Regions from separate parts of the Streptomyces sp. cmx-18-6 genome, predicted to be linked through region 3. Evidence: riboswitches for the same ligand, from Rfam matches in the RefSeq annotation. Region 3 holds a riboswitch; each other region holds the start of a gene.

Region 1 (6,945 bases), on a different contig from region 3:
GACTTCGCCCGCTCCACGCCGCTCTCCACGGCGGCGGCCAGACAGGTTTCCACCAGGTCGTGGCCGAGCACCCGGTGACCGGCGCGGACGAGGTTGGCGGCCATCGGGCCGCCCATGTGGCCGAGGCCGATGAATGCGACGGTCGTGGTCACCAGGGCACCTCCTGCGGTGAGTCGTCTGCGGCGAGGGACAGTTCCTCGTCGCCGGTCGGAGCGAAGAACCGGGCCACGTCCTTCTCCGTGACCTCCACGAGCGTGCCGGGCGACCAACGGGGCGTCCGGTCCTTGTCGATCACCTGGGCCCGGATGCCCTCCACCAGGTCGGGGGAGGACAGGGCCGCGTACGAGACGCGGTACTCCTGCTCCAGCACCCTTTCCAGCGGGCCGAGTCCACGCGCCCGGCGCAGGGCGGCGAGGGTGACCTTGAGCGCGGTGGGCGAACGGCCGAGGATCGTGGCGGCCGCCTCACCGGCCGCCGGGGCGTCGGAGGCGAGCAGCCGCTCCACGATCTCCTCGACCGAGTAGGCGGCGTAACAGTGGTCGATCCAGGCCCGGTTCGTCTCCAGGACGCCGGCAGGCGCGTCCCGGACATGGCGGGGCAGGACCTCAGCGACCGCCTCGGTCCGCAGTCCGGCGAGGAACGCGGGCAGGTGTTCTGCCGGTACGAAGTGGTCGGCCAGCCCGCACAGCAGGGCGTCCCGTGCCCCCACCACCGCACCGGTCAGGGCGAGATGGGTGCCGAGCTCCCCGGGGGCCAGGGCCAGCAGATAGGTGCCGCCGACGTCCGGCACGAAGCCGATCCCGGTCTCCGGCATGGCCACCTTGGACCGCTCCGTGACGATCCGGACGCTTCCGTGCGCCGAGACGCCGACCCCGCCGCCCATCACGATGCCGTCCATGACCGCCACGTACGGTTTCGGATAGCGGGCGATCCGGGCGTTGAGCCGGTACTCATCGCGCCAGAACGCGGCCGACGCCGTGCCGCCCGCGCGGGCGTCCTCGTAGATCGACCGGATGTCGCCGCCCGCGCACAGGCCGCGCTCCCCGGCCCCGGTGATGACGACGGCGGCCACCTCGGGGTCGTGCTCCCACCGGTCCAGGGCCGCCGCGATCGCCTCGACCATCGTGTGGGTGAGGGCGTTGAGCGCCCCCGGCCGGTTCAGGGTCACCACCCCCGTACGACCTTCGGTGCGCACCCGTACGAGCTCCTCGGTCATCGCAGGGCTCCCGTCAGGCTCCGGGCCACAATGACGCGCATGATCTCGTTGGTCCCTTCCAGGATCTGGTGGACCCGCAGGTCCCGCACGATCTTCTCGATGCCGTACTCGGCCAGATAGCCGTAGCCGCCGTGCAGTTGGAGCGCCCGGTCGGCCACCGAGTAGCCGGTGTCGGTGGCGAAGCGCTTGGCCATCGCGCACAACTCCGGCGCCCCGCTCACCTCTCGGTCCAGGGCCTCGGCCGCCTGCCGCACCAGGGCGCGGGCGGCGGCCAGTTCGGTGGCCATGTCGGCCAGCCGGAACTGCAACGCCTGCGCGTCCAGCAGCCGCCCGCCGAACGCCTCCCGGTCCGCCAGATGCGCCAGGCTGCGGTCCAGCGCGCTCTGCGCCCCGCCCAGCGAGCAGGCCGCGATCCCGAGCCGGCCGCCGTTCAGGCCGTTCATCGCGATCCGGAACCCCTCGCCCTCCGCGCCGAGCAGCCGGTCGGCCGGGACGCGCACACCGTCCAGCAGGACCTGCCGGGTGGGCTGCGCGTTCCACCCCATCTTCTTCTCGTTGGCCCCGAACGACAGCCCCGCGTCGTCCCGTTCGACCAGGAACGCGGAGATCCCGCCCGGCCCGTCCGCACCCGTGCGGGCCAGCACGATGTACAGGTGCGAGGCCCCGGCCCCGGAGATGAACTGCTTCGTCCCCGTCAGCACGTAGTGGTCGCCGTCGCGCACCGCGCGGGTGCGCAGGGCCCCCGCGTCGGAGCCCGCGCCCGGCTCGGTCAGGCAGTAACTGCCCAGCTGCTCCATGGTGCAGAGCCCCGGCAGATAGTGGCCGCGCTGGGCCTCGGTGCCGTAGTGGTCGATCATCCAGGCGACCATGTTGTGGATGGAGAGGTAGCCGGCCACGGACGGGCAGCCGGTGGCCAGGGCCTCGAAGACGAGGACCCCGTCCGAGCGGGACAGTTCGGAGCCGCCGACGTCCTCCCGTACGTACACGCCTCCGAGGCCGAGCCCCGCCGCTTTGCGGAACACGTCGACGGGGAAGTGCTTGTCCTGGTCCCAGGCCACCGCGTGCGGGGCCAGGTGTTCCTGGGCGAAGTCGAGCGTCGTCTCGACGACCGCGAGCTGGTCGTCGTTGAGCAGGGTGGTCACAGCGTTCACCCCATGGTCGGAATCGTGAAGCTCGCGCCGTCCCGGATCCCGGAGGCGGGCCAGCGCGAGGTGACGGTCTTGGTGCGGGTGTAGAAGCGGATGGCGTCCGGACCGTGCTGGTTCAGGTCCCCGAAGCCGGACCGCTTCCAGCCGCCGAAGGTGTGGTACGCCACCGGCACCGGGATCGGCACGTTCACCCCGACCATGCCGGTCTCCACCCGGCGGGTGAAGTCGCGGGCGGTGTCGCCGTCCCGGGTGAAGAGGGCGACGCCGTTGCCGTAGGGATGCTCCGAGGGCAGCCGGAGCGCCTCCTCGTAGTCGGCCGCGCGGACCACGGACACCACCGGGCCGAAGATCTCCTCCTGGTAGATCCGCATGTCCGGGGTGACCCGGTCGAAGAGCGAGGCCCCGGCGAAGAAGCCCTCCTCGTGCCCCTCCAGGGCGAAGTCCCGCCCGTCGACGACCAGTTCGGCCCCCTCCTCGACGCCCAGGTCGACATAGCCCCGGACCCGGTCCACCGCGTCGCGCCCCACCATCGGCCCGAAGTCGGCGTCCGGGTCGTCCGAACGGCCGATCCGCAGCTCGCCGATCCGCTCGGTGAGCTTGGCCACCAGCGCGTCGGCGGTGGCCTCGCCCACCGGCACGGCCACCGAGATCGCCATGCACCGCTCGCCCGCGGAGCCGTAACCGGCCCCGATCAGCGCGTCCACCGCCTGGTCCAGATCGGCGTCCGGCATCACGATCATGTGGTTCTTCGCCCCGCCGAAGCACTGCGCCCGCTTCCCGTGGGCGGCGGCGGTGGCGTAGATGTGCGCGGCGATCGGCGTCGAGCCGACGAAGCCGAGCGCCTTGACCCTCGGGTCCTCCAGCAGGACGTCGACGGTCTCCTTGCCGCCGTTGACGACATTGAGGACCCCGGGCGGCAGCCCCGCCTCCAGGAACAGTTCCGCGAGCCGCAGCGGCACCGAGGGATCCCGCTCGGAGGGTTTCAGGATGAAGGCGTTCCCGCAGGCCAGAGCGGGCGCGGCCTTCCACAGCGGGATCATCGCGGGGAAGTTGAACGGGGTGATGCCCGCCACGACCCCGAGCGGCCGGCGCAGCGAGTGGACATCGATCCCGGACCCCGCGTTGTCGCTGAACTCGCCCTTCAGCAGATGCGGCACACCGGCGGCGAACTCCACCACGTCCAGCCCGCGCGCGATGTCGCCGTGCGCGTCGGAGACGGTCTTGCCGTGCTCGGAGGAGAGCAGCCGGGCCAGGGAGTCCTTCTCCTTCTCGACCAGTTGGAGGAAGCGCAGCAGGACCCGGGCGCGGCGCTGCGGGTTCCACTCGCCCCACTCGACCTGCGCCTCGGCGGCGTCGGCGATGGCCGCCTCGGTCTCGGACCGGCCGGCCAGCGGCACCCGGGCCTGGACCCGGCCGGTGTTGGGGTCGTACACGTCGCCGTACGCGCCCGAGGCGCCGGGCGTGTGCTTGCCGCCGATGAAATGGGTGAGTTCGCGGACCATGAAAGCCTGCTCTCGTCGGTGAGATCGTCAGGAGAGATCCGGGGATGGCGCACGGCTCCACCGGCGCACGGCGCACCGGTCGGATGCGCGCGGGTGCCGGAAGGGCTCGCCGTAGGGGGACGCGAAGGGCGGAGGCCGTCAGGGGGCGGGGAGAACCGCTCGCCGGGACGGGCCTGCGGGGCCGTGGGTGCGGACCGGTGCCATGCGTGTCTGCTCCATCCTCGTGGAAACACGGAACATCCCGCGGCCGGTATCCTGACTCCCGGATCAGTGCCCGCCCTCATGCCTTCCCGACGACCGCTTCGCCGTCAGTGGCGTGTCCTGCGAGGACGAACTCCCCGGTCACAGTGGCGGGACCGCGCCGGAATCGCACCGGCTTCCCTGACACCACGGGCCTTCGAGGCGCCCGGCTGCCCGCCGGTCACCCCTCTGCTCACGAACATATAGTTGGACGTCCTAGTAAGTCCACCCCGCCTCGCCCCCCGGCGTGATCGCCCGCCCCGCCCCCGGTGTGATCGCCGGGTCCGCGACCGGCCCGATCGGTCGCCTCGCCCCTGGCCCGATCGCCCGCCCCGCTGCTGGCATGATCGGCCGATATGAGCGACGACGCACCCCGCCACATCCTCGTCATCGGCATGGGAGCCGGCGACCCCGACCATCTGACCCTCGCCGCGGTGAAGGCGATGCGCAGGGCCCAGGTCTTCTTCGTGCTCGGCAAGGGCCGGGAGAAGGACTCCCTGACCCGGCTGCGGCGGGACATCCTGGCCGAGCACCTGACCGGCCCCTACCGGGTCGTCGAGGCCGACGACCCCTGGCGGGACCGCACCCAGGACGACCGCGGGCGCTACACATCGGCGGTGCACGACTGGCGTCACCGCCGCGCCGACATCTGCGAACGCCTGATCATCGAGGAGCTCGCACCGGGGGAGTGCGGGGCCTTCCTGGTGTGGGGCGACCCGTCCCTGTACGACAGCACCCTCGCGATCCTGGAGGACATCCGGGCCCGTGGCACGGTGGAGTTCGGCCACGAGGTGATCCCCGGCATCAGCAGCGTCTCCGCCCTCGCCGCCCGCCACCGCACCACCCTGAACCAGGTCGGCCGCCCCGTCCACATCACCCCGGGCAGGCGGCTCGCCGAGGGCTTCCCGCACGACGACGGCGACATCGTGGTGATGCTCGACGGCCACGAGAGCTTCACCCATCTGACGGGCCGGGGCCTGTGGATCTACTGGGGGGCCTACATCGGCACCCCGGACGAGCTCCTGGTGTCCGGACCGCTCGACGAGGTCGCCGGGCGGATCAGCCGGGTGCGCGCCGAGGCCCGCGAACGGCACGGGTGGATCATGGACACGTATCTGCTGCGCACGTGCCCGGAGGGTGCTGGAGCCCCGGACGGCGCGGACAGCGCGGACGGTGCGGACAGCGCGGACGGTGCGGCCGGCTGATCGGGATCCGGCCGTCGAGGCGCGGGCGGCGGCGGCCGCCGCACCTCGTCGTCGAACCGCCCGGGGGTCAGCTCCGGGACTCGTGCGCCCGGATCACGCCGAGCCCGTGCCCGAGGCTCGGGCACTCGGCGGTCAGGTCGTTGCCCCGCACCAGATAGTCGTGCACACGTCCATCGGCGGGCCGCTCGACGGCCCGGTACAGCGTGCCGTTCACGGTGATCGTCCAGTCGTCGCCGTCCTGGGCCCACCCGACTGTCTTCTTCATATAGCGCTTCCCTCGCTCGTCGCCGCCGCGGGTCGGCGGCCGTGTATTGGCAAGAAGAACGGCCTGTGACGCTCTGTGGTTCCGCACTCGCCTACGCCATTCGGTTACATCTCTGTCACTGCCTCCGCACAGTCGAGGCGAGCGACCTGACCGGACATCAGGAAGTGCGTGGCGGCCGGTCGAACGGATGGGGAATGCCTGTGTTCGCACGAGCCCTGACGTCCCGCCCGTGAGTAGACACTGCCTACTCTCACTGTAGACAGTGTCTACAGGAGGGTGCTAAAAGGTTCTCATGGAAAACGAAATCCCCCTGCGGGAACGGCTGGTGGACATCGCCACGGACATGCTGGCGACCGAGGGGATCGCCGCGCTCGGGCTGCGGGAGATCGCTCGTCGGGCCGGGGTCTCGCACGGCGCCCCGCGCCGCCACTTCCCGACCCACCGCTCGCTGCTCTCCGCCGTGGCGGGGCGAGGCTTCGACCAGTTGGGGGACCGGCTCGGGGGCGTCGTCCAGGCGGACGGAGACCCGCGTACGCAGCTGTGCCGCATCGCCCACGCCTACGTAGGGTTCGCGGTCGAGCGGCGGGCGATGTTCGAGCTGATGTTCCGTCATGACCTGCTGGACGGCGGCGACGAGACCGATGGGCGGCCCCGTCTGCGGGAGAAGACGCTGCCCCTCTTCGCGTCGGCCGTCGCCCTGGTCGCCCGCCACCGGCAGAGCGCCGCCCCGAAGTCGCCCGGCGGACCCGAGGCCGCCAAGGACGCCAAGGCCGCCGAGGACGCCAAGGCCGCCGAGGACGCCAAGGCCGCCGAGGACGCTCCGGCTGTCGTGGCCGCCGTGCTCTGGGCGAACGTCCACGGCATCGCCCAACTGTGGAGCTGGGGCACCCTTTCCCTCGCCCTGGAGACACCCCCGCCGGGCGACCCGCACGCCGAGGCGGGCCTCGCGGGGCTGATCGCCCGGACCGTCGACGCCCACCTCGGCCCGGTGAACCCGTGACCGCCCCGGCCCGGCGCGGACTCGCCCTGGCGGGCAGCGTCCTGGGCGCGATGATCGTGGCGCTCGACGGCTCGGTCCTCATGGTGGCGCAGCCCGGCCTCCAGCGGGATCTCTCCGCCACCCTCGCGCAGGTGCAGTGGACGAGTACGGCGTACCTCCTCGCGGTCGCGGGCTTCCTCATACCCGCCGGGCGGCTGGGCGACCGCTGCGGCCACACCCGGCTGCTCCTGATCGGGTCCCTCGGCTTCGGGGCGGCGTCCGCCGCCATCGCCGTGGCGCCCTCGGTCGGCTGGGTCATCGCCCTGCGCGCCGTCCAGGGCCTGTTCGGGGCCCTGTTGCAGCCCGCGACGCTCGCCCTGCTGCGCCAGG
Region 2 (6,945 bases), on a different contig from region 3:
AACCGGAACGTCACCGACCCGAACCAGCTCAAGTCGACGGCCAAGGGCTACCGGGCCGGACAGATCGCCTCGGCCGGTCTCGTCTCGCTCGCCCACGGCACCAACGACGCCCAGAAGACGATGGGCATCATCACCCTGGCCCTGGTCACCGGCGGCGTCCTCGCCCCCGGCTCCAACCCGCCGATGTGGGTCATCGTCTCCGCCGGCGTCGCCATCGCGCTCGGCACCTACCTCGGTGGCTGGCGCATCATCCGCACCATGGGCAAGGGCCTCACGGACCTCCAGCCGCCGCAGGGCTTCGCCGCCCAGACCAGCGCGGCGACGGTCATCCTGGCCTCCTCGCACCTCGGCTTCTCGCTCTCCACCACGCAGTCCTGCTCCGGGGCCGTGATGGGCGCGGGCCTCGGCCGCAAGGGCGGCGTGGTCCGCTGGTCCACCGCCACCCGGATGTTCGTCGCCTGGGGCCTGACGCTCCCGGCCGCGGGGCTGGTCGGCGCGGGCGCCGAGTTCCTCACCAAGCAGGGCCCGTGGGGCATCGCCGTCACCGCGATCCTGCTGGTCGGCGGCTCCTTCGCCATCTGGCTGGCCTCGCGCCGCCAGCCGGTCGACCACACCAACGTCAACGACACGGCCGACGGCGAGCCCCAGGAAATCGTCACCACGGCGATCGCCGCGGTCCAGCCGCCGCCCATCGGCACCCACCCCACCGACCTCATGACCACCATCCCGGCTCCGGCGCCGGCGCCCGACGACACGGCGCGGCCCTCGGCCACGGTGTAAGGACAGATCCGTATGAAAATCGACTGGGCAGCTCTCGCCTCCGTCTTCGGTGTCAGTCTCGTGGTCACCGTCGCGCTGGTCGGCCTCTTCACCGTGGGCATCGTCGCCCTCTCCAAGTTGTCGGCCACGTCCGGCAGCAGCGCCTCCGGCGGTTCGGCGGCGCTCGCGCGCACCGGCGCGTACGCCTCCTTCGCGCTGTGCGTGGCGGCGGTCGCGTACGGGATCTATCTGATCGTCGCCTGACCCGCGCCACCGCACTCCTTCGGGCCGGACACACCACCGTGTGTCCGGCCCGATGTGCGTCTGCGCACACCGGCCCTCCGCAGGTCAACAGCAAGTTGACGGCCGTTCTCGCAGCGTGGTGGACTGCCGGAGCCAATCACGGCGACAGCAGAGGAAGCCGGTGCGAATCCGGCGCGGTCCCGCCACTGTCACCGGGGAGCACTCCCCCACACCGGATGTCACGGCCCTCGCCACGCGGGCTGGAAGGCCGGGGGAACTGCGGATCCGGAAGCCAGGAGACTCTCGTCGCCGCTCACGTCGAACCAGGGCGCGGACCCTGAGTTAAGGACTTATCGCCATGCCTGGCCGCCGAGCGCCGCATCCCGTGTCCCCTCACGCCGGAACGCCCCGACCCGCGGCGGGCTGACGCGTGCGTGCCGACCGCGTCTTCGCGTACGGCGCCACGGCCGGGCTGATCGCCGACGCCCTGCTCGGCGACCCGCGCCGGGGGCACCCGGTGGCCGGTTTCGGCCGGGCCGCCGGGCGCGTGGAGTCCGTGCTGTGGCGTGACGACCGGGGCCGGGGCGCGCTGCACGCCCTCGTGTGCGCCGGAGGCGCTGCGGGGGCCGCCGCGCTGGCCGCCCGTGCCGTACGGGACCGGCCCGCGCTCGCCGTCGCGCTGACGGCCGTCACCGCCTGGTCGGTCGTCGGCGGTACGTCGCTGGGCAGGGAGGCCCGCGCCATCGGGGGCGCGCTGGCCGCCGGTGACCTGGAGGTGGCCCGGGAGCGGCTGCCGCATCTGTGCGGGCGCGATCCGCATTCCCTGGACGGGCCGCAGATCGCCCGCGCCGTCGTGGAGTCGGTCGCCGAGAACACCTCCGACGCCGTCGTCGGCGCGCTCGTGTGGGGTGCGATCGGCGGGGTGCCGGGGCTCGTCGGGTTCCGGGCCGTGAACACGCTCGACGCGATGGTGGGCCACAAGTCGCCCCGGTACCGGCGCTACGGCTGGGCCTCCGCGCGGCTGGACGACCTCGCGGGGTGGCCCGGGGCCCGGCTGACGGCCGCGCTGGCCGTGGTGGGCGGCGGGCGGCCCTCGGAGGCCGTACGCGCCTGGAAGGCGGACGCGGGCCGTCACCCGAGCCCCAACGCGGGACCGGTCGAGGCCGCGTTCGCGGGGGCGCTCGGCGTACGGCTCGGCGGGACGCTGGCGTACGCGGGGCGCGTCGAGCACCGGCCGGTGCTGAACGGGGAGTCGGGCCGGGACGTCCGGAGTCTTGACATCGAGCGCGCGGTGCGGCTGTCGCGCCGGGTGGGTGCGCTGGCCCTCGGGGTGTGCGTGGCGGGTCGGCTGCTCGCGGGACACGTGATCGCGCGCCGGACGGGCGCGGGGCGAACAGGCGCGGGACGGAAGCGGGGACGGGCATGAGCGGCGGGCTGCTGGTCGCGGGGACCACCTCGGACGCGGGCAAGAGCGTCGTCACGGCGGGCATCTGCCGCTGGCTGGTGCGCCGGGGTGTGAAGGTCGCGCCGTTCAAGGCGCAGAACATGTCCCTCAACTCCTTCGTGACCCGCGAGGGCGCGGAGATCGGGCGCGCCCAGGCCATGCAGGCGCAGGCCGCCCGGGTGGAGCCGACCGCGCTGATGAACCCGGTGCTGCTGAAGCCCGGCAGCGACCGCTCCAGCCAGGTCGTCCTGATGGGCAGGCCGGTGGGCGAGATGAGCGCCCGGGGCTACCACGGCGGCCGGCAGGAGGCGCTGCTCGGCACGGTCGTGGACTGCCTGGAGCAGCTCCGGTCGGCCTATGACGCGGTGATCTGCGAGGGGGCGGGCTCGCCCGCGGAGATCAACCTGCGGCGGACGGACATCGTGAACATGGGGATCGCACGGGCCGCGCGGTTTCCCGTGCTGGTGGTCGGGGACATCGACCGGGGCGGGGTCTTCGCCTCGTTCTTCGGGACCACGGCGCTGCTGAGCGCGGAGGACCAGTCGCTGGTCGCGGGGTACCTGGTGAACAAGTTCCGGGGTGACGTCTCGCTGCTGGAGCCGGGGCTGGACATGCTGTACGGGCTGACCGGGCGGCGGACGTACGGGGTGCTGCCGTACGCCCACGGGCTCGGCATCGACGAGGAGGACGGCCTGCGGGTGTCCCTGCGGGGCGCGGTCCGGGAGTCGGTCGTGGCTCCCCCGCACGGCGAGGACGTGTTGCGGATCGCGGTCTGCGCGGTGCCGTTGATGTCCAACTTCACGGACGTGGACGCGCTGGCCGCCGAACCGGGCGTCGTCGTGCGGTTCGTGGACCGGGCCGACGAGCTGGCCGACGCGGACCTGGTCATCGTGCCCGGCACGCGCGGCACGGTGAAGGCGCTGGCCTGGCTGCGCGAGCGGGGGCTCGCGGACGCCCTGGTGCGGCGGGCGGCGGAGGGCCGGCCGGTGCTCGGGATCTGCGGCGGGTTCCAGGTGCTCGGGGAGCGCATCGAGGACGAGGTGGAGTCGCGGGCGGGGGTCGTGGACGGGCTGGGGCTGCTGCCCGTGCGGGTGCGGTTCGACCGGGCCAAGACGCTGGCGCGGCCGGTGGGTTCGGCGCTCGGGGAGCCGGTGGAGGGGTACGAGATCCACCACGGGGTGGCCGATGTGCGGGGCGGTGAACCGTTCCTGGACGGGTGCCGGGTGGGGGCGGTGTGGGGGACGCACTGGCACGGGTCGCTGGAGAGCGATGGGTTCCGGCGGCGGTTCCTGGGGGAGGTGGCGCGGGCTGCCGGGCGGCGGTTCGTGGCCGCGCCGGACACCAGGTTCGGGGTGCTGCGGGAGGAGCAGTTGGATCGGCTGGGGGATCTGGTGGAGGAGCATGCGGATACGGATGCGTTGTGGCGGTTGATCGAGGGGGGTGCGCCTTCGGGGTTGCCGTTTGTGCCGCCGGGGGCGCCGGGGTCGAGCGCGGGTGCGGCGGAGAGCCGGGGCGCCGCCCCGGACCCCGCTCCTCAATCGCCGGAGGGGCTTGATGTCGCCGGGTCCGCCGGAATCGGCCCGACCGCGGAAGCCGAGACCAAGAAGCTTGATTTCGCCAGGCCCGCCGGAATCGGCCCGACCTCAGAGGCCCAGGCCGAGGGGCTTGAGTTTGCCGGGTCCGCCGGAATCGGCCCGACCTCGGAGGCCGAGGCCGAGGGGCTTGAGTTGGCCGGGTCCGCTGGAGCAGTGCTCGACGCGACCGGTCGCGTAGAAGCTGAAGAGCATGTCAACGAGGAGGCCCAGTGAGTACGCCGTATCCTTTCACCGCGATCGTCGGGCAGGACGACCTGCGGCTCGGGCTGTTGCTGAACGCCGTCAGTCCGGCGGTCGGCGGTGTGCTCGTGCGGGGTGAGAAGGGGACCGCCAAGTCCACCGCCGTCCGTGCGCTGGCCGCGCTCATGCCCGAGGTCTCCGTCGTGCCGGGGTGCCGGTTCTCCTGTGACCCCGCATCGCCCGATCCGGCGTGTCCCGATGGCCCCCACGCCGAGGCCGCCGGTGTGTCGCGCCCGGCGCGGACCGTGGAGCTGCCCGTCGGCGCTTCCGAGGACCGGCTCGTGGGGGCGCTGGACATCGAGCGGGCGCTCTCGGAGGGCGTGAAGGCGTTCGAGCCGGGGCTCCTGGCCGACGCGCATCGCGGGATCCTGTACGTCGACGAGGTCAACCTCCTCCACGACCACCTGGTGGACCTGCTGCTGGACGCGGCCGCCATGGGCGCCTCGTACGTCGAGCGCGAAGGCGTCTCCGTACGGCATGCGGCACGGTTCCTGCTGGTCGGGACGATGAACCCGGAAGAGGGCGAGCTGCGGCCGCAGTTGCTGGACCGGTTCGGGCTGACCGTCGAGGTCGCCGCCTCCCGGGACACCGACGAGCGGGTGGAGGTCGTACGGCGTCGGCTCGCGTACGACGACGATCCCGAGGGCTTCGCCGCGCGCTGGGCCGGGGAGGAGAGCGCCCTGCGGGAGCGCATCGCCGCCGCGCGCGCCCTGCTGCCCCGTGTCGTGCTCGGAGACGGCGTGTTGCGGCAGATCGCCGCGACCTGCGCCGCGTTCGAGGTCGACGGGATGCGGGCCGACATCGTGATGGCCCGCACCGCGACCGCGCTCGCCGCCTGGGCCGGGCGCGAGGAGGTGAGCGCCGACGACGTACGCCAGGCCGCGCTGCTGGCGCTCCCCCACCGGCGTCGCCGCAACCCCTTCGACGCGCCGGGGTTGGACGAGGACAAGCTCGACCAGACCCTGGACGAGGCTTCCGGGGACCAGGGGCAGGACAGCGACCCGGGCGATGACGATCCGGACCCCGGCCCCGATGGCGGCGGCGGTGGAGGCGGTGGTGTGCCGCCGCAGGCCGATGGCGACCGCACTCCGCCGCCGGCCTCGGAAGGCGGCGACACGCCGTCGCAGGCCCCTGAAGGGAGCCCCGACGCGCCCGGCAGGTCCGCCGGGGCCGAGCAGCGGCCGGTGGCGTCCGCCGAGCCGTTCCGTACGAAGATGCTCAGCGTGCCCGGGCTGGGCGAGGGGGCGGCCGGGCGGCGCTCCCGGGCCCGTACCGAGCACGGCCGTACCACCGGCGCGCGCCGCCCGCAGGGGTCGCTGACCAAGCTGCACCTGGCCGCCACCGTGCAGGCCGCCGCCCCGCACCAGCGTGCGCGCGGGCGCTCGGGGCGCGGGCTCGTGGTGCGCCGGGACGATCTGCGGCAGGCGACCCGGGAGGGGCGGGAGGGCAACCTCGTGCTGTTCGTCGTGGACGCGTCCGGGTCGATGGCGGCCCGGCAGCGGATGAGCGCGGTCAAGGGGGCCGTGCTGTCGCTGCTGCTGGACGCCTACCAGCGGCGGGACAAGGTCGGGCTGGTCACCTTCCGGGGCAAGGAGGCGGAGGTGGCGCTGCCGCCGACCTCGTCCGTGGACGCGGCCGCCTCCCGTCTGGAGTCGCTGCCGACCGGGGGGCGCACTCCGCTCGCGGCCGGGCTGCTGAAGGCCCATGACGTGCTGCGGGTGGAGCGGTTGCGCGATCCGTCGCGCCGGCCCCTGCTCGTCGTCGTCACGGACGGGCGGGCGACCGGCGGGCCCGAGCCGGTGGCGCTCGCGGGGCGGGCGGCTCGGCTGCACCGGGCCGAGGGCACGGCCTCGGTCGTCGTGGACTGCGAGTCGGGGTACGTACGCCTCGGCCTCGCCGGGGAGTTGGCCCGGGAGTTGGGAGGCACGGCCGTCACGCTCGACGAGTTGCGGGCCGACTCGATCGCCGGGCTCGTCAAGGACGTCACCGCAGCCGGGAGGGCCGCTTAATGCCGCAGGGACAGCCGACATCGGTGCCGGACGACGGGCTCACCACCCGTCAGCGGCGCAACCGCCCGCTCCTGTTCGTCCACACGGGCCTAGGGAAGGGCAAGTCGACCGCCGCCTTCGGGCTCGCGCTGCGCGCCTGGAACCAGGGCTGGCCGATCGGGGTGTTCCAGTTCGTGAAGTCGGCGAAGTGGAAGGTCGGCGAGGAGAACGCGCTGAAGGTGCTGGGCGCGAGCGGCGAGGGCGGCACGGTCGACTGGCACAAGATGGGCGAGGGCTGGTCCTGGGTCCAGCGCGACGGGCAGCTCGACAACGAGGAGAAGGCCCGCGAGGGGTGGGAGCAGGTCAAGCGCGACCTGGCGGCCGAGACGTACAAGCTGTATGTGCTCGACGAGTTCGCCTATCCGCTGCACTGGGGCTGGATCGACACCGACGAGGTCGTCGAGGTGATGCGGAACCGGCCCGGCGCCCAGCACGTGGTGATCACCGGCCGCAACGCGCCGGACGCGCTCATCGAGGCCGCCGACCTGGTGACCGACATGTCGAAGGTCAAGCACCCGATGGACGCGGGGCAGAAGGGCCAGAGGGGCATCGAGTGGTGAGCACGCCCCGTCTGGTCATCGCCGCTCCGGCCTCCGGCAGCGGCAAGACCACCGTC
Region 3 (6,945 bases):
GACAGTGATCACGCGAGGGGACGGATCGATATGCCGGAATCGCCCACACCAGCACCACCGGTTCCACAGACGTCAGGACGGCGGCCGCTGACCCCGAAGTCCATCGTCGTCTGGAGCCTCGTCGCCCTCGTCGGCGCCATCGGCTGGGCCACCCTCGCGCTCTCGCGCGGTGAGGAGGTCTCCGCCGCCTGGATGCTGGCGGCGGCCCTCGGCTCGTACGCCATCGCGTACCGCTTCTACTCCCGGTTCATCGCGAACCGGGTGCTGAAGGCCGACAAGAACCGCGCGACCCCCGCCGAACTGCTGGACAACGGCGTCGACTTCCACCCCACCGACCGCCGGGTCCTGTTCGGCCACCACTTCGCCGCCATCGCCGGGGCGGGCCCGCTGGTCGGTCCCGTGCTCGCCGCGCAGATGGGCTATCTGCCCGGCACGATCTGGCTCGTCGTCGGCGTCATCTTCGCCGGCGCCGTCCAGGACATGGTGACGCTCTTCTTCTCCACCCGCCGCAACGGCCGTTCGCTCGGCCAGATCGCGCGGGACGAGATCGGCCCGGTCGGCGGCGTCGCCGCCCTGGTCGCGGTGTTCGTCATCATGATCATCCTGCTCGCGGTCCTCGCGCTGGTCATCGTGAACGCGCTCGCCCACTCGCCCTGGGGCGTCTTCTCCATCGGCATGACGATCCCGATCGCCCTCTTCATGGGCGTCTACCTGCGCATCCTGCGGCCCGGAAAGGTCAGCGAGGTGTCGGTCATAGGCGTGGCGCTGCTGCTGCTCGCGATCGTCGCGGGCGGCTGGGTGGCCGAGTCGTCGTGGGCGGACTTCTTCACCCTGGAACCGGGCACGCTGGTCATCTGGATGATCGTGTACGGGTTCCTCGCCTCGGTGCTCCCCGTGTGGCTGCTGCTGGCCCCGCGCGACTACCTCTCCACCTTCATGAAGGTCGGCACGATCGGGCTGCTGGCCCTCGGCGTGGTCGTCGCGATGCCGACGCTGAAGATGCCCGCGGTCACCGACTTCGCCACCAGCGGCGCGGGCCCGGTCTTCGCCGGTTCGATGTTCCCGTTCGTCTTCATCACCATCGCCTGCGGCGCGCTCTCCGGCTTCCACTCCCTGGTCTCCTCGGGCACCACCCCGAAGATGGTCCAGAAGGAGACGCAGATCCGGATGATCGGCTACGGCGCGATGCTGACCGAGTCGTTCGTGGCGATCATGGCGATGATCGCCGCCTGCATCATCGACCCCGGCCTCTACTTCGCCATCAACGCGCCGGTCGGCGTGATCGGCGACAGCGTCCAGTCCGCGTCCGAGGCGGTGGCCAACTTCGGCTTCACCATCACCCCGGACGCCCTGGCCCAGGCCGCCAAGGACGTCGAGGAGCAGAGTCTGCTCTCCCGGACCGGCGGCGCGCCGACGTTCGCGCTCGGGATGGCGGAGATCTTCTCGGCGGTCATCGGTGGCACGGCCATGAAGGCGTTCTGGTACCACTTCGCCATCATGTTCGAGGCACTGTTCATCCTCACCACCGTGGACGCCGGCACCCGGGTCGGGCGCTTCATGCTCCAGGACATGCTGGGCAACGTCTACAAGCCGTTCCGCCAGGTCAGCTGGAAGCCGGGCGTCTGGTTCGCCAGCGCCGTGGTCGTCGGCGGCTGGGGCTACTTCCTCTGGGTCGGCGTGCACGACCCGCTGGGCGGCATCAACCAGCTCTTCCCGCTCTTCGGCATCGCCAACCAGCTGCTGGCCGCCGTCGCACTCGCCGTCTGCACCACGCTGCTCGTCAAGTCCGGCCGGCTGAAGTGGGCGTGGGTCACCGCGGTCCCGCTCGCCTGGGACGTGGCGGTCACCCTCACCGCGAGCTGGCAGAAGATCTTCTCGCCGGACGTGAAGGTGGGCTTCTTCGCCCAGCGCGACAAGTACCAGGCGGGCATCGACGCGGGCGAGGTGCTGGCGCCCGCCAAGAACATGGACGACATGCGGACCGTCGTCACCAACTCCACCGTCGACGGCGTGCTGTGCGCCCTCTTCGCCGTCCTCATCATCGTGGTGCTCGTGGACGCCGGCCGGGTCTGCTTCAACGCGATCCGCGACCCGGAGAGCGTCAAGCTCCACGAGACGCCGTACGTCGAGTCCAAGCTCGTCGCCCCCGCCTCCATCTTCGCCACCAAGGAGGAGAAGGCCGAGCTGATCGCGGCGGGCGTCGGCCCCGAGGGCGGCATCCGCAAGGAGTCGGCGGGGACCGGGAGCCGGACATGACCGTCGCGGACGTACGGAGGGTGGCGGGGCGGATCCGCTGGTACGTCCGTGAGCTGACCGGCGAGTCGGTGTACGACCGGTACGTGGCGCACGCCAGGTCCCACGATCCGGACACGCCGGTGATGACCCGCCGCGCCTTCGAGCGGAGCCGTATGGACGCCCGCGAGGCGGACCCCCGCGAGGGCTTCCGCTGCTGCTGACCACCACCGGCCGATCGGGGCCGTCGCACCCCTTCCAAGGGCGCGGCGGCCCCTTTTCGCGGCCTCGGAAGGGGGCGTACGTACGCCGCCGATACGGAAAAAGGCGGGCGAAGAAACCAGACCGTCACACCAACTTCTGTTCACGCCGACACAACATGTGGGGGCTTCCTCATCGGGCGGCCCCCACATGTATGCTCGACCTCGCTGTCGCCGCAGGGGAATCCGGTGTGAATCCGGAACTGTCCCGCAACGGTGTGATCAGTGTGCTTTTGCACACCCGTAGTCCGACGACCTGTCGACAGCGCGTCCGGCTCGACCGAACCGGACGCCAGACGTCCGGGCCTCGCGGATGGGCCGGTGGACGCCGTGTGCAGTGCTGCCTTCATGGCACCGTGCTGCCCGGCTCCCCCTTCCCGCCGCCGGCCCCCAGCCGAGCGAGGGAAAGCCCAGTGACCATCGCGCCCGCCGATCCGGTTTCAGCCACCGAATCCGCTGCCTCCACCACGTCCGGAGCAGGCACGAACGACGGACCCGGGACCGCCCTGCTGCGGACCCTGACCGACCTCACCGTCGATCTGCCCGACACCGACCCCGGACGGGTCGCCGCCTCCGCGCTGCGCGGGCGCAACGCCCGGTCCGACGAGGCCGAGCTCCGCTCGCTGGCCACCGAGGCCGCCGCGGGCCTGATCTCCGAGGACCCGGCGTACTCCAAACTCGCCGCCCGGCTGCTGACCCGTACGATCGCCGACGAGGCCGCGAGCCAGGGCGCGACGTCCTTCTCCGCCTCCGTCGCGGTGGGCCACCGCGAGGGCCTGATCGCCGACCGCACCGCGGCCTTCGTGGAGCTGCACGCCAAGGCGCTGGACGAGCTCGTGGAGCGGACGCTCGCCGAGGGCGCGGACGACCGTTTCGGCTACTTCGGCCTCCGTACGCTGCACAGCCGCTACCTGCTGCGCCACCCGATCACCCGCCAGGTCATCGAGACCCCGCAGCACTTCATGCTGCGTGTGGCCGCGGGCCTCGCCGAGGACGAGTCGGTGCGGGCGCTGGACGAGGTCGCCGCGCTCTACGGGCTGATGAGCAAGCTCGACTACCTCCCCTCCTCCCCCACGCTCTTCAACTCCGGCACCCGGCACCCGCAGATGTCCTCCTGCTATCTGCTGGACTCGCCGAAGGACGAGCTGGACTCGATCTACGACCGCTACCACCAGGTGGCGCGCCTCTCGAAGCACGCGGGCGGCATCGGCCTCTCCTACTCCCGCATCCGCGCCCGTGGTTCGCTGATCCGGGGCACCAACGGGCACTCCAACGGCATCGTGCCGTTCCTCAAGACGCTGGACGCCTCCGTGGCGGCGGTGAACCAGGGCGGCCGGCGCAAGGGCGCGGCCGCGGTCTACCTGGAGACCTGGCACGCGGACATCGAGGAGTTCCTCGAGCTCCGCGACAACACCGGTGAGGACCAGCGCCGTACGCACAACCTGAACCTGGCGCACTGGATCCCGGACGAGTTCATGCGCCGCGTCGACGCGGACACCGTCTGGTCGCTGTTCTCCCCCGCCGAGGTCCCCGAGCTGGTCGACCTGTGGGGCGACGAGTTCGACGCCGCCTACCGGGCGGCCGAGGCCAAGGGCCTGGCCCGCAAGACGATTCCGGCGCGTGAGCTGTACGGCCGGATGATGCGGACCCTCGCGCAGACCGGCCAGGGCTGGATGACGTTCAAGGACGCCTCCAACCGGACCGCGAACCAGACCGCCGAGCCGGGCCGGGTCGTGCACTCCTCGAACCTGTGCACCGAGATCCTCGAAGTCACCGACGACGGCGAGACGGCCGTCTGCAACCTGGGCTCGGTCAACCTGGGCGCGTTCGTGGCGAACGGCTCGATCGACTGGGAGCGCCTGGACTCCACGGTCCGCACCGCGGTCACCTTCCTCGACCGGGTCGTCGACATCAACTTCTACCCGACCGAGCAGGCCGGGCGCTCCAACTCCCGCTGGCGTCCGGTCGGCCTGGGCGCCATGGGCCTCCAGGACGTCTTCTTCCAGCTGCGGCTGCCGTTCGACTCGCCGCAGGCCCGCGCGCTCTCGACGAAGATCTCCGAGCGCATCATGCTGGCCGCGTACGAGGCGTCCTGCGACCTCGCCGAGCGGTCCGGCCCGCTGCCCGCCTGGTCCGAGACGCGTGCCGCGCGCGGTGTGCTGCACCCCGACCACTACGACACCGAGCTGAACTGGCCGGAGCGCTGGGACGCGCTGCGCGCCCGGGTCGCGAAGACCGGCATGCGCAACTCGCTGCTGCTGGCCATCGCGCCGACCGCCACGATCGCCTCGATCGCCGGTGTGTACGAGTGCATCGAGCCGCAGGTCTCCAACCTGTTCAAGCGCGAGACGCTCAGCGGTGAGTTCCTCCAGGTCAACGCCTACCTGGTGGACGAGCTGAAGAAGCTCGGCGTGTGGGACGCCCGCACCCGTGAGGCGCTGCGCGAGGCCAGCGGCTCCGTGCAGGGCTTCGCCTGGATCCCCGAGGACGTGCGGGCGCTGTACCGCACCGCGTGGGAGATCCCGCAGCGCGGTCTGATCGACATGGCGGCGGCCCGTACGCCGTTCCTCGACCAGAGCCAGTCGCTCAACCTGTTCCTGGAGACGCCGACGATCGGCAAGCTCTCCTCGATGTACGCGTACGCCTGGAAGCAGGGGCTGAAGACGACGTACTACCTGCGTTCGCGCCCGGCGACCCGGATCGCCCGTGCCGCGTCCGGGCAGGTGGCGGCCGCCGCCCCCATTCCCGTACAGCAGGCTTCGGCTCCCGACGCGGACGCCATCGCCTGCTCCCTCGAAAACCCTGAGTCCTGCGAGGCATGCCAGTAATGAGCACCAACGACAACAAGAACTTGCTCGACCCGGGCTTCGAGCTGACCCTGCGTCCCATGCGCTACCCGGACTTCTACGAGCGCTACCGGGACGCGATCAAGAACACCTGGACCGTGGAGGAGGTCGACCTCCACTCGGACGTCGCCGACCTCGCGAAGCTGTCGCCGGGCGAGCAGCACATGATCGGCCGGCTGGTGGCGTTCTTCGCGACCGGTGACTCGATCGTCTCCAACAACCTCGTGCTGACGCTGTACAAGCACATCAACTCCCCCGAGGCGCGGCTCTACCTGTCGCGGCAGCTGTTCGAGGAGGCCGTGCACGTCCAGTTCTATCTGACGCTGCTGGACACCTATCTGCCCGACCCGGACGACCGGGCGGCGGCGTTCGACGCGGTCGAGGAGATCCCCTCGATCCGTGAGAAGGCCCAGTTCTGCTTCAAGTGGATGGACTCGGTCGAGAAGATCGACCAGCTGGAGACGAAGGCCGACCGCCGCCGCTTCCTGCTGAACCTGATCTGCTTCGCGGCGTGCATCGAGGGGCTCTTCTTCTACGGCGCGTTCGCGTACGTGTACTGGTTCCGCTCGCGCGGGCTGCTGCACGGTCTCGCCACGGGCACCAACTGGGTGTTCCGTGACGAGACGATGCACATGAACTTCGCGTTCGAGGTCGTGGACACCGTCCGCAAGGAGGAGCCGGAGCTCTTCGACGACGCGCTCCAGCAGCAGGTCACCGACATGCTGAAGGAAGCGGTCGAGGCGGAGCTCCAGTTCGGCCGCGACCTGTGCGGCGAGGGCCTGCCGGGCATGAACACCGAGTCGATGCGCCAGTACCTGGAGTGCGTCGCCGACCAGCGGCTCGCCCGCCTGGGCTTCCCCACGGTGTACGGCTCCGAGAACCCGTTCTCGTTCATGGAGCTCCAGGGCGTCCAGGAGCTCACGAACTTCTTCGAGCGCCGCCCGTCCGCCTACCAGGTGGCGGTCGAGGGCTCGGTCGGGTTCGACGACGAGTTCTAGGCCCTGGCCGTCTGTTGCGGCAGCTTGTTCCGGTGGCGCCGCCCCGCTGTGCGTTCAGCACGGTGGGGCGGCGCTGCGTCGTGTGCGCCCGTACCGGGTGGCCGGGGCCCCGTCACCGGATCGCTCAGACCTGCTGCGGGTGCCCGCCGTCGCCCTCCACGACGAGCCGGTCCGTGCCGGGCTCGTCCCCTCCCTCGACGACCGTCACGTCGACCTTCCCGTCACCGGTGGTGTCGAACTGGTACAGGTCCGCCGCGCCGTCGCCGGTCGTGTCGGTGACCCACACATCGGGCTTCCCGTCGCCGTTGGTGTCCGCGCTGAGGAGGACGTGGTGCTCGTCCCCCTGGGTCACGGGCGTCTCTTCGATGCTCTCTTCGGTGTCCATGGCGGCCGGTTGCCCCTCCGGCGCGCTTCGAAACCGCGGGATGGCGGTGCCGGCGCTCCGGGAGAGAGGGCGCGACGCGGCCCCGCGGACCGCGGCAGGGCGAGATCACGGCTCGGAGAAGACCGGCCGAGCGGAAATCAATTGGACTAGACCAAGCCTTCGTGTGCACACTCTCCGCTCGACCCCGCCCGACAGGGCCGGCCCGCTCCAGGAGAGGCGCACAT

What was found. A riboswitch is a leader RNA that binds a small molecule or an ion and turns the genes downstream of it on or off. The one in region 3 is predicted to bind cobalamin.
Region 1: linked by a shared signal. The riboswitch ahead of ACLJPL_RS15430 (CoA-acylating methylmalonate-semialdehyde dehydrogenase) and the one ahead of ACLJPL_RS25360 (ribonucleoside-diphosphate reductase subunit alpha) in region 3 are both predicted to bind cobalamin.
Region 2: linked by a shared signal. The riboswitch ahead of ACLJPL_RS31455 (cobalamin biosynthesis protein) and the one ahead of ACLJPL_RS25360 (ribonucleoside-diphosphate reductase subunit alpha) in region 3 are both predicted to bind cobalamin.

Annotation. Positions count from the first base shown of each region.
Region 1 covers NZ_JAEBEP010000005.1:521,286-528,230, forward strand. Annotated here, with positions in the region: gene mmsB (3-hydroxyisobutyrate dehydrogenase) at 1-152, opposite strand, end outside; gene ACLJPL_RS15420 (enoyl-CoA hydratase/isomerase family protein) at 149-1,216, opposite strand; gene ACLJPL_RS15425 (acyl-CoA dehydrogenase family protein) at 1,213-2,367, opposite strand; gene ACLJPL_RS15430 (CoA-acylating methylmalonate-semialdehyde dehydrogenase) at 2,364-3,866, opposite strand; cobalamin riboswitch at 4,094-4,273, opposite strand; gene cobF (precorrin-6A synthase (deacetylating)) at 4,463-5,311, shown strand; gene ACLJPL_RS15440 (hypothetical protein) at 5,379-5,576, opposite strand; gene ACLJPL_RS15445 (TetR/AcrR family transcriptional regulator) at 5,869-6,576, shown strand; gene ACLJPL_RS15450 (MFS transporter) at 6,627-6,945, shown strand, end outside.
Region 2 covers NZ_JAEBEP010000019.1:56,180-63,124, reverse strand. Annotated here, with positions in the region: gene ACLJPL_RS31465 (anion permease) at 1-780, shown strand, start outside; gene ACLJPL_RS31460 (hypothetical protein) at 793-1,023, shown strand; cobalamin riboswitch at 1,173-1,305, shown strand; gene ACLJPL_RS31455 (cobalamin biosynthesis protein) at 1,433-2,428, shown strand; gene ACLJPL_RS31450 (cobyric acid synthase) at 2,425-4,254, shown strand; gene ACLJPL_RS31445 (putative cobaltochelatase) at 4,251-6,290, shown strand; gene cobO (cob(I)yrinic acid a,c-diamide adenosyltransferase) at 6,290-6,889, shown strand; gene ACLJPL_RS31435 (cobyrinate a,c-diamide synthase) at 6,883-6,945, shown strand, end outside.
Region 3 covers NZ_JAEBEP010000011.1:257,612-264,556, reverse strand. Annotated here, with positions in the region: gene ACLJPL_RS25370 (carbon starvation CstA family protein) at 31-2,256, shown strand; gene ACLJPL_RS25365 (YbdD/YjiX family protein) at 2,253-2,456, shown strand; cobalamin riboswitch at 2,636-2,771, shown strand; gene ACLJPL_RS25360 (ribonucleoside-diphosphate reductase subunit alpha) at 2,906-5,320, shown strand; gene ACLJPL_RS25355 (ribonucleotide-diphosphate reductase subunit beta) at 5,320-6,336, shown strand; gene ACLJPL_RS25350 (hypothetical protein) at 6,461-6,721, opposite strand; gene ACLJPL_RS25345 (ATP-binding cassette domain-containing protein) at 6,944-6,945, shown strand, end outside.